DNA from 2 places in the Mycolicibacterium thermoresistibile genome. Region 1 is predicted to be linked to the other one. Evidence: riboswitches for the same ligand, from Rfam matches in the RefSeq annotation. Region 1 holds a riboswitch; the other holds the start of a gene.
The links. A riboswitch is a leader RNA that binds a small molecule or an ion and turns the genes downstream of it on or off. The one in region 1 is predicted to bind cobalamin.
Positions count from the first base shown of each region.

Region 2: another riboswitch for cobalamin. It lies ahead of CKW28_RS11980 (FecCD family ABC transporter permease); the one in region 1 lies ahead of CKW28_RS22555 (ABC transporter substrate-binding protein).

Region 1 covers NZ_LT906483.1:4,735,233-4,740,970, reverse strand. Annotated here, with positions in the region: gene CKW28_RS22570 (peroxynitrite isomerase) at 1-228, opposite strand, end outside; gene CKW28_RS22565 (ABC transporter ATP-binding protein) at 289-1,080, opposite strand; gene CKW28_RS22560 (FecCD family ABC transporter permease) at 1,077-2,096, opposite strand; gene CKW28_RS22555 (ABC transporter substrate-binding protein) at 2,093-3,133, opposite strand; cobalamin riboswitch at 3,192-3,374, opposite strand; gene CKW28_RS22550 (avidin/streptavidin family protein) at 3,418-3,816, opposite strand; gene CKW28_RS22545 (AraC family transcriptional regulator) at 3,826-4,689, opposite strand; gene CKW28_RS22540 (amidohydrolase family protein) at 4,726-5,738, shown strand, end outside.
Region 2 covers NZ_LT906483.1:2,560,890-2,566,627, forward strand. Annotated here, with positions in the region: gene CKW28_RS23580 (hypothetical protein) at 344-805, opposite strand; gene CKW28_RS11970 (ABC transporter substrate-binding protein) at 1,057-2,124, opposite strand; gene CKW28_RS11975 (ABC transporter ATP-binding protein) at 2,134-2,949, opposite strand; gene CKW28_RS11980 (FecCD family ABC transporter permease) at 2,946-3,968, opposite strand; cobalamin riboswitch at 4,205-4,386, opposite strand; gene CKW28_RS11985 (DUF6632 domain-containing protein) at 4,413-4,847, opposite strand; gene CKW28_RS11990 (phosphotransferase family protein) at 5,080-5,738, shown strand, end outside.

The DNA.
Region 1 (5,738 bases):
GTGCGGCGCCGGAACCCGCAGGTAGCCGGTCTCGGTGTGCAGGGGCCGCCCGTCGTCGGCGGCGCGGGTGCGCTGGGTGTAGGTGAGAAACGGCTTACCGGCGTGGTCGAAGGTCACTTCCTCGTAGTAGCCGAACGGCTCGATGGTGGGATATTCGCCGGTGCCGGCACCTGCCCAGGTGCCGAGCAGCGGTGCGAGCCGCGCGACGTCCGGATGCAGATCTGGCACGTGTGCCAGCCTACGGCTCGCCCGGGGCGCCGGCCCAGTGCCCGGCCCGGACCGGGAACGTCAGCCCAGGAACCGTACGTACAGGCCGGTGTCGTCGTGCCCGATGCGGGCGCGGACCCCGTACACCCGTTCGACCAACTCGGCGGTCAGCACCCCGGCCGGTGGGCCGGCGGCCACCACCCTCCCGTGGGCCAACACCAGCAGCGCATCGCAGAACGCCGCCGCCAGGTTCAGGTCGTGCATCGCGATGACCGAGGTGAGCTCCGCGTCCCGGACCATCCGCATCAGGTCGAGCTGATGGCGGACATCGAGGTGGTTGGTCGGCTCGTCGAGCAGCAGCACCTCCGGCTCCTGGGCGAACGCCCGGGACAGTTGCACCCGCTGGCGTTCCCCGCCGGACAGCGTCGCGTAGTGCTGGTCGAGCCGGTCCGCCACGTCGGTGGCGGCCGCGGCCCGCTCGATGATCCGGAGGTCGCGGTCGGACAGCGCGGCCCACGGCCGGCGGTGCGGGATGCGGCCGAGCGCGATAACGTCGCGCACCCGTGGGTCGCTGTCGGTGCCGGACTCCTGTTCCACGACGGCCACCCGGCGGGCCACCTGCCGGCGGGCCAGGGTGGTGACGTCCTGATCGTGCAGCCGGATCACCCCGGAGCTGGGCCGGCGGATCCCGGCCAGCATCCGCAGCAGGGTGGATTTCCCGGATCCGTTGGGGCCCAGCAGGCCGACCGTCGACCCGGGTGTGACGTCGAGCGACACCCCGTCGACGATGAGCGTGCCGCGCACCGTCCAGCACACCCGATCGGCGCACACCGCCGTCTGAGCGGTTGCGGTCGCGTCTCGGACGTCGGTCATACCGCACGCCTCCGGCGCAGCAGGATCAACGCGAACACCGGCACCCCGATCAGCGCGGTGGCCACCCCGACCGGCAGTTCCTGCGGGTCGATGATCACCCGCGCCACGGTGTCGACCCACACCAGAAACACCGCGCCGATGACCGCGCTGAGCGGCAACAGCCGACGGTGGGCGACCCCGACCAGCGCCCGCGCCACATGCGGCAACACCAGCCCGACGAACCCGATCGCCCCGGAGGTGCTGACGATCACCGCGGTCATCGACGCGGTCACCAGCAGCAGACCGAGCCGGGTCGGGCCGACCCGCACCCCGAGGCCGGCGGCGGCGTCCTCACCGAAGGTGAACGAATCCAGCGACGACGCCCACACCAGGCAGGCCACCAGGCCCGCCGCGACCAGCGCGGTCACCACCGCGACATCCCGCCACGACGCGCTGGCCAGCGAACCGAGCAGCCAGAACAGCACCCCGCGGGTCTGTTCGGCGTCGGCGGCGGTGAACACGATGAACGACGTCAGCGCCGAGAACAGCTGGGTGGTGGCCACCCCGGCCAGGATGACCCGGTCGGTGCCGCCCCCGGCCGCCACCGTCAGCAGCAGCACCAACCCGAACGCGCCGACCGCGCCGATGAACGCGCCGCCGGCCAGCCCGATCGACCCGGCGCCGACCCCGAGCACCACGATCGACACCGCACCGGTGGACGCCCCCGAGGAGACGCCGAGCAGGAACGGATCGGCCAGCGGATTGCGCAGCATCGACTGCAGGATCACCCCGCACACCGCCAGACCGGCTCCACACGCGGCGGCCAGCAGGCTGCGCGGCAGCCGCAGATCCCAGACGATGCCTTCCTGGATGCGGGTGAGACCCGACGGCGGTCCGGCGAGTCTGGCCCGCACCACGGCCCACACCTCGCCGGCCCCCACCGTGGACGGGCCGATCGTCACCGCCACCGCGATCGACGCGAGCAGCGCCGCCAGCCCGAACGCGCCCAGCAGCCAGGCGCGGTGGGCAAGGCTCACCCGCCGAACCCGAACTCGCGCAGCGCCGCCGCCACCTGTTCGACACCGTCGACGGTGCGGATCGACGGGTTCATCGCGGCCCCGGACAACGGGATGTAGCGCTGCTCCCGGACGGCAGTGAGCTCCCGGGTGACCGGATGGGATTTTAGGAACTCGATCTTGGCGGCCGCGCTCTCAGCGGTCTGACTCTTGCGGGTGAGGTCGCCGATGATCAGCACGTCCGGGTCGCGGTCGGCCACCGTCTCCCAATTGACCTGCGGCCATTCGGCGTTGGTGTCATCGAAGACGTTGGTCAACCCGAGGGTGCGGGCGATGATGCCCGGGGCGCCGCAGCATCCGGCCAGATACGGTGATTCGGAGTTGGCGAACCAGAACAGCACCCGCACCGGTGCGCCGGGTGCGGTGTCGGCGGCCGCGGCCATCCGGGTCTGCAATTCCTCGACCAGCGCGGCCCCGCGGTCCGGGACCCCGAAGATCTCGGCCAGGTCGGTGATCTCCTGGTAGACCGTGTCCATCTCGAGCGCCGCATCACGCGACCCGTCACCGTCGGTGTCGTTGTTCTTGATGCAGTCCGCCGGCGACAGATAGGACGGGATGCCGAGCTGCTCCAGCGCCTCCGGGGTGGTCACACCGCCCGGGCCGAGCGTGGAGGCGAACGATGCGGTGACCAGATCCGGTTCGGTCTGCAGCACCCGCTCCAGGGAGGGATGGTTGTCGGCCAGCCGTTCGACGCCGGCGTTGTCGGCGGCGAGGTTCTCCCGGACCGGGTCGGTCCACGTCGCGGTGCCGACCATCCGGTCGGCCAGTCCCAGCGACAACAGGATCTCCGTCGACCCCTGATTGAGCGACACCGCGCGCTGAGGTGGGGCGGGGATCGACACGGTCCGGCCGCAGTTCTCCAGCTGGACCGGATAGCCGTCGGCGGTGTCGGGGGATGCGGACGTGGCGGCCGATCCGGCACAACCGGTCACGGTGAGCACCGCGGCGAACGTCGCGGTCAGCTTCGTGACACGGGCATTCCTGATACGGGCAGGCATACACAGACCTTTCGAGGCCGGGGCTCGTGACGCGGAGCCGGGGGTACGACCTCGCGGCGCAACGCCGGGAGGGCCAGCAGGTCTTCGGGCTTCGGCTCAAACCGGGCCGAGCGCCTTCCCAGGCGGTGTCGCCCAGTGGCATCGTGCTCGGCCCGTCACCGTCACCGCTGCGCGTCAGCTCCGGATTCGCACCGGATTCCCTGACCCCGGGTGCGGGGTGCGACTGGCAGCCAGAAAGTTAGCAGGCCGGTCGGACCGACCCGCGGTGTGGGTTCAGCGTGGGTTCAACGGCGGAAGTTGCTGGCGCCGGTGAGCACAGCGCTCCACAGATCGGTGGGCTCGTCGGCGTCCTTGATGTCGCGGCCCAGCAGCCACATCGCCTTGATGACTTCGTTGCCGTCCTCGACCGTGTGCTGGCCGACCCAGCTCGACAGCGAGGCGTAGGCGCCGAAGTTGACGCAGAACGCGAGCACATCACCGGCCACGAACCCGGTCACCTCGAACTTCTGCGTCGGTTGCGGGGCGCCGACCGCGGTCTGGAAGGTTCCGGTCACCCTGCCCTGTCCGTCGACCTCCAGATGCAGTTCCGAGCCGAGTTCGTTGAGCCACGTGCCGTTGAAGTCGACCGGCCGTCCGGAGCTCTGCGCCGATTTGCGGAGGCCGGAGATGTGCTGAAGAACCATATGGTGTTCTTACCCGATCGGATCGGCGCTGGTGGGCCTGCTGTGCGGATCGGTGCTGATTCGGTGCCGGTAGGCCGACGGGGTCTCGCCGCAGAACTGGGTGAACGCCCGGGTGAAGGCGCTCAGACTGTCGAAACCGACCGCGCTGGCGGTCTCCTGCACCGACTGGTCCGGTGCGGCCAGCAACGCCATCGCCTTGAGCATGCGGGCGTGCAGCAGATAAGTGCGCCAGGAGATTCCGGTGGCCTGCCGGAACTGTCGGCGCAGGGTGCGTTCGGACACCGCGACCGCGCGGCTGACCTCCTCTGCGGTCACCGACTGCAGATGCTCCTTGGTGTAGGCCATCGCCGCGGCCACGATCGGGTGGTCTGAGGTGGGCAGGCTGAGCGGGGCCTCGTGATCGAGGGCCTCCGACACCAGATGGGCCAGGGTGCGGAAGAAGGTGTCGGAGATCTCGTCGCCGTGCGGCCGGTCGATCGGCCAGCGCAGCGCGTAGATCATCATCTCCCGGATCAGCGGTGACACCGCCAGGATCCGGGCGCGGTTGCCGGCGTCGGGCACCAGCTGCGGGTCGAACATCACCGCCACGGTCTTGACGTCGGGGTTCATCGTCGCCGAATGTTCCAGGCCGACCGGCAGCCACGCCGCCTGCTGGGGTGGGAGCAGATAGTGACCGGTCCGGGTCTGGACCTCGACGACCCCGCCGATGGCGTACTCGATCTGGTGGACGTCGTGGGAGTGCCAGCCGGTCTGCAGTTTGTCGCCCTCGTACAGATAACTGCCGCCGAGGGCGCGGCCGCCGCGGCGCAGATCGATCTGCGGCGGCTTGGCCGAAGAAGCTAAGTTCCTGGCCGATAGCGCAGAGACGGTCACGGTTTCTCACGGTACTACTGAGGTATGAGTCACGATCTGCGCCCCGAGGACCTGATTCTCGTCAGCATCGACGACCACGTCGTGGAACCGCCCGACATGTTCCTGCGCCACGTCCCGGCCAAGTACCGAGACGAGGCGCCGATCGTCGTCACCGACGAGAACGGTGTCGACCAGTGGATGTATCAGGGCCGGCCGCAGGGCGTCAGCGGGCTCAACGCGGTGGTGTCCTGGCCACCGGAGGAGTGGGGCCGCAACCCGGCCCGGTTCGCCGAGATGCGTCCCGGGGTCTACGACGTTCACGAACGGGTCCGCGACATGAACCGCAACGGGATCCTGGCGTCGATGTGCTTCCCGACCTTCACCGGGTTCTCCGCGCGGCACCTCAACATGCACCGCGAGCACGTCACGCTGATCATGGTGTCGGCCTACAACGACTGGCACATCGACGAATGGGCCGGTTCGTATCCGGGCCGGTTCATCCCGATCGCGATCCTGCCCACCTGGAATCCCGAGGCGATGTGCGCCGAGATCCGCCGGGTCGCCGCCAAGGGGTGCCGGGCGGTGACCATGCCCGAACTGCCGCACCTGGAGGGCCTTCCGAGCTACCACGACGAGGACTACTGGGGCCCGGTGTTCCGGACCCTGTCCGAGGAGAACGTGGTGATGTGCCTGCACATCGGAACCGGATTCGGGGCGATCAGCATGGCGCCGGACGCGCCGATCGACAACATGATCATCCTGGCCACCCAGGTGTCGGCGATGTGCGCCCAGGATCTGTTGTGGGGCCCGGCGATGCGCAACTATCCGGACCTGAAGTTCGCGTTCTCCGAGGGCGGCATCGGCTGGATCCCGTTCTACCTGGACCGCTGCGACCGGCACTACACCAACCAGAAGTGGTTGCGCCGCGACTTCGGCGACAAGCTGCCGTCGGACGTGTTCCGGGAGCATTCGCTGGCGTGCTACGTCACGGACAAGACGTCGCTGAAGCTGCGGCACGAGATCGGCATCGACATCATCGCCTGGGAGTGCGACTACCCGCACAGCGACTG
Region 2 (5,738 bases), 2.2 Mb from region 1:
GACGCCACGAGGAAGGTCGATGTTCGTTTCCAAGAAGATCGCCGGGTCAGTGCTCGGACTCACCATCGCCTCGACGACGGCGCTGGGAACGTGGACGTTCTATGACCCGCCAGACGACGGTGTGACCGCAACGCACACCGCCGACCACCCAACCGCCGCCGGGCGGGACGACTCCCACCGCCACGGGTCGGGGCACGCCGGCCACGTCCACGGGGGCCATGAAACCCACGGCCACAGGCATCACGCCGACCACCTGTCACACCACCACCACGGCGGCGACGGTCACCACCGGCATGGTTCCCACCACGAGCATTCCGCCGGGGGCCACGATGGTCACGGCGGCTCACACGGTGCTCATGCCCACGGGGACCACGCGATGATGGCTGCGGGGCACGGCGGTCACGGCCATGGCGGGCACGGCGCCCACGCTGAACACGGCGGCCATGAGGGGCACGGGGGCCACGGCGGGCACGGCACCCACGCTGAACACGACGGCCACGGGGGGCACGGCGGCCACGGCGGACACGGCAGTCACGGAGGACACGGCAGCCACGGAGGACACGGCGGTGGCAGCGACCATGACGACCACACCGACCATGGCGACCACTCCGATCACGGGGACCGCGGAGGGCACGGCGGCGATCACGACCATGGTGATCACGGTGATCACGGTGACCATGACGATCACGACCACCATGGCGACGGCGCGGGTTCGGACCATGACACGCCCGGCGGCTCCGACGACTTGGACACCGAAGAGCCCGACCTCCCTGGTCACGACCACGATCAGGGCGGTGACCACCACACTCCGCACCCCGGATCCGGCGGCAGCGCCACGGCTGAATCCGGTCCCCGGCCGGTCCGCGCGCAGATCCGGACATCGCGCCCCTCGACCCCGGTTTCCAGAGGTCACGACAGCAGCCGATCCTCGCCGGAATCATCTGCAGCCGGCAATGATTCGCTCACGAAGCGGGATCCGGACGACTGACTGGCGACCGTTGGTGAGCGGGGTGGAGATCGTCGCACCTCCGACCCTCCGCCCCGCTCTCAGCCGCGCTACTCCAGCCAGTCGTTACCCGCCAGCCCCAGCTGCGTCACGTCGAGGCTCGGCGTGATCCCGGATTCCGGTGCCAGGCCGTGCTTCTCCAGCACCGACCGCAGGATCTCGGCGGCGTCGATGTTCAGCGGGCTGGACACCCACATCGCGTACGGCAGGTTGATGAACCGGTTCTCCCGGACCGCCCGGAGGTTGCGGCTGGCCGGATTGGCGCGCAGCGCCGCGATCTTCTCCTCGACGGTCTGGCCCGGATAGTCGACGAACACGATGAGATCCGGGTCCGCGGTGGCGATGCGCTCCCAACTCACCGTGGTCCAGGTGTCGCGGACGTCCTCGGTGGCATTGCGCGCGCCGGCGGCGTCGATGATGCCCTGCGGCCCACCGAACATCCCGGACGAGAAGATGGTGTCGGTGCCGCTGTCGAACAGGAAGACCGTCGGCTTGCGTTCGGGCTGCGGTGCGGCGCGCAGCTTTTCGAGTCGCTCGGCGATGTCGTCGGCGGCCCGGGCGCCCTGTTCGGCGTTGCCGGTGATGATGCCGATGTTGCGTAGATCGGTGTCCAGCGCGACCCAGGGATCCATGGTGCCGCGAGCCGCCTGGCCCGGCATCTGCCGGCACGCCTCGGACAGCTGATACACCGCGATCCCGTACCGGTCCAGAATCTCCGGGGTGATGCCGCGTTCCTCCCCCATCCCGTAGTTGTACCCGGCGAACAGCACCTGCGGTTGGGCGCCGACGATGTTCTCCAGCGTCGGACGCGACGGTGCGACCTCGTTGAGATCGTCGACCTGCGAACCGTATTCGAGGCGCAGCACGTCGACGTCCCGGGCCATCGAGCTGACGGCGACCATCGAATCCCGGGCGCCGGCGGCCAGCGTGATGGCGATCATGCCGCCGTCGTTGACGAACAGCCGCTCCACCGGATGCGGGAAGGTGACCTGCTCTCCGCAGTTGTCGACGGTGACGGTATCGGTGGTAACCGCCCCCGAATCCGAACCGCATCCCGCCATCAGGCTCGCGGCGATCCCGAACACCGCCAACAACCGAGAAGTCTGTGCCACAGTCATCTTCCTCTGTCAGATTTTCGTCGCGGATCGCGACACCGAATCGGCGTGGGAGAACAGCAGATGCGCACGCCCCGTCGTGGGGTGGCGGACGACGTCGCCGACGACGTCGAACACCTGTCGGAGCAACTCGGGCTCCAACACCTCGGCCGGCGGTCCGTGAGCGAGCACCCGGCCGTCGGCGACGACCGCGACCGCATCGAAATACCGCAGCACCAGGTCGAGGTCGTGCATCGCGGCGACCACGGTGCAGCCGAGCTCGTGAAGGATCTGCAACAGCCGCAGCTGCCATGCGGCATCGAGATGGTTGGTGGGTTCATCCAGCACCAGCACCGGCGTCTGCTGCGCCAACGCCCTGGCCAGCACCACCCGGTGGCGTTCCCCACCGGACAGCCGCGAACAGGGCCGGTCGGCCCAACTGCCCAGACCGACGACGGTCAGGGCCGCCCGCACGACGGTGCGTTCGGCCAGATCGGATCCCGACCACGGCGTGCGGTAGGGAATGCGCCCCAGGCCGACCGCCTCCCCGACGGTCAGCTCGCCGGACGGCTGTTCCTCCTGCCCCACCACCGCGATGGTTCTGGCCCGCCGCCGCGCCGACATCCGGTGCAGATCCTCATCACCGACCCGGACGGTGCCCGAAGCCGGTGTGTCCAGACCCGACAGCACCCGCAACAGCGTGGACTTCCCGGCCCCGTTCGGACCCACAACGGCCAGTCGGGTGCCGGCGGGAACCATCAGATCGACTTCGGACACAATGGTTCTGGCGCCCCGGCGACAATCCACACCGTGTGCGCTGAGCGGTGCGCTGGTCAGCGTGGCGATCATGTGGCGCCTCCGAACTCGTAGCGGCGCCGCCCCATGAGGAACAGGAACACCGGAGCGCCGATGAGACCGGTGACGATGCCCAGCGGCATCTCCCGCGGTGCGGCCAGTTCCCGGGAGACCACATCCACCCACACCAGAAACAGCGCTCCCGCGCACACCGTCACCGGAAGCATGGCGCGGTGCGTCGCGCCGACGATCAGCCTGGCTGCGTGCGGCACGATCAGCCCGATGAAACCGATGCCGCCGGCCACGGCCACCAACACACCGACGAGCACGCCCTGCATCGCGAACAGCCCGTTGCGCAGGGCCCGCACCGGGACCCCGAGCGATGCCGCGGTGTCGGACCCGGCCGCGTACGCGTCCAGCCACGAATGGATCAGCAACGCCCCGACCAGACCGATCGCCACCACGGCCGCGGCGAGCGGAACTTTGGCCCAGGTCGCCCCGGCGACGCTGCCGAGCAGCCAGAACATCACGCTCTCGGCCGCATGCGGATCCCCGGCGGTGAACACCAGCAGCGAGGACACCGCCATGTAGGCCGAGGACAGCACCACACCGGACAGGATCAACCGCAGCGCGGTGAGTCCGCCCTGGGCGCGGGCCACCGTGTAGACGGTGAGGGTCGCCGCCATCGCGCCGAACAGCGCCCCACCCGACAGCGCCCACACGCCGAACCCGGACAGCACGCCCAGCGTCATGACGGCCGTGGCGCCCACCGCCGCACCGGCGGACACCCCGAGCAGGTACGGCTCGGCGAGCGGGTTCCGGACGAGGGCCTGCATCAGCGCGCCGGCCAGGGCCAGACCGGCGCCCACGACGGCCGCCAGGATCGAACGCGGTAACCGCAACTCCCAGATGATGACGGCATACCCCGCATCGACCTCGGCGCCGGTGAGCCGTCCGAGCACGGTGCGCCACACCTCGCCCAGCGGAATGTGCTCGGCCCCGAAAGCGATCGACACGATGATGCTCACCACGGTGAGCACCGCGAGCACCCCGGTCAGGACTCCGGGCGACATCCGCCGAGCAGTGGGAACCGACGCTGCGCCGGTTCGATCACCCGTTCGCTCGGGCAGGGTCAGGGACACAGTGTCCGCACCCGGTGCTCCGGGCGGCGCTTCGAACGGCCGGATCGCCTGGATGAGTGCCGCCTGGCAGGTCGTCGTGGACACGGCACGGACACGCTGTGCGGAGGGCCGAGCGTCATCACGGATATCGCCTCTGTATGCCGGGGTATCTGATCGCGAGATACCGGTGGACACCAGCGAGGACGGCAGGTCTTCGGACTCGGGATCGCCCGGACGCGACGCCTTCCCGGATTGCTCCAGTGGCCGATGTCGGGTCCGTCCCCCATACCGCTGCGCGCCAGTCCCGGATTCGCACCGGGTTCCCTGGCATCCGCGTTGTACGGATGCGACCGTCCTCGAGGGCCGAGACTATCAAGCGTCTCCGGTCCCGTGCCGTCACCGGCCCGAATCGACCACCGCCACCACGTGGCCTTCGTCCGCGGATTGCTTGATCCCGGCCGCGATGACGAGGGCCGACAACACGACGGCGACCAGGAGAAGTGCCGCGACGTCGCCCCACAGATGCCCGATGTCGTGTCCGCCGCCGAGCGACTGGACCGCCATGATCGCGGCGTGGACGGCGCTGGAGACGACGGTGAACCAGATCAGGCTGAGGTGTGCCCCGGGCCGGCGGGCGGCGTTCCACAGGAACAGGCCCAGCGTCGCATACAGGCCGACGATCATCATGAAGTAGTCGGACTGGTACGGAGCGCCGGAATGCCATGACCAACCCGACGGCCACACCACCGCCAACGGATACAGCAGCATCACCGCCCCGAACACGACGAGCGCGATCTGCAGGAGCCTGTGGCTGATTGAGGGTGACTCGATTGAGGGTGACTGGGCCGACGGTGACAAGGCGCTCCCCAGGACGTGACGGACAGGCGGATTCAGTTTGGGTAAGCCACCACGTTGATGAGCACACCGTACGCCCGGCCCTCCCGCGACGCGGCGAAATCCTCTTCCGCGACGCGGCGAGATCGTCGACGCGCTTCCACGGCCTTCCATGGCGTGTTTGCATGGGGATCGCCGCCCCGCGGGCGTCGCTCGCTAACGTGTCCGCATGGTGCACCCGGCATTGACGATTCCCCCGCGGTGGGAGGACGTCACCCCCGAATGGATGACGGCCGCGATCTCGACCCGGCACCCCGGGGCGACCGTCGAACGGGTCACCCTCCTCCTGCGTGACGACGGGACCAATCGCCGGGCCCGCTTCGAACTGGCTTATGCGTCCGGCACCGGTCCCCGCCGGGTGTTCGTCAAGGCCGAGTCCGGCGTGCCCGGACGACGCGAGATCCACTACGAGAACGGCAACCTGTTCAACGAATCCTGGCTCTACCGAGCGCTGCTCGACGGGCGCACCGAACTGCCGCTGGAACATCCGCGCGCCTACGCCGTCGCGATCGATGAGTCCGCGCTCGACTACGTCATCGTCTTCGAGGATCTGCTCGAGCGCTCCGCCGATCCGCGCGACCCCACCCGCCCCCTGACGGCCGATCAGGTGGCCGACGGGTTGCAGGGGCTGGCCCGGCTGCACAGCCGGCACTGGAACCGGGTCGGCGACGAACCCGAACTCGCCTGGGTGCAGCCCTTCAGGCCGACCCGCGGCTGGACCGCGCCGATGACCGCGGCGCTGCCGCACGGCATCACCGCCGCCCGTGACGTGCTGTCCGACGCGGTGACTCACCTCGACGCCGACGGTCTGGTCGACGTGTGGACCGC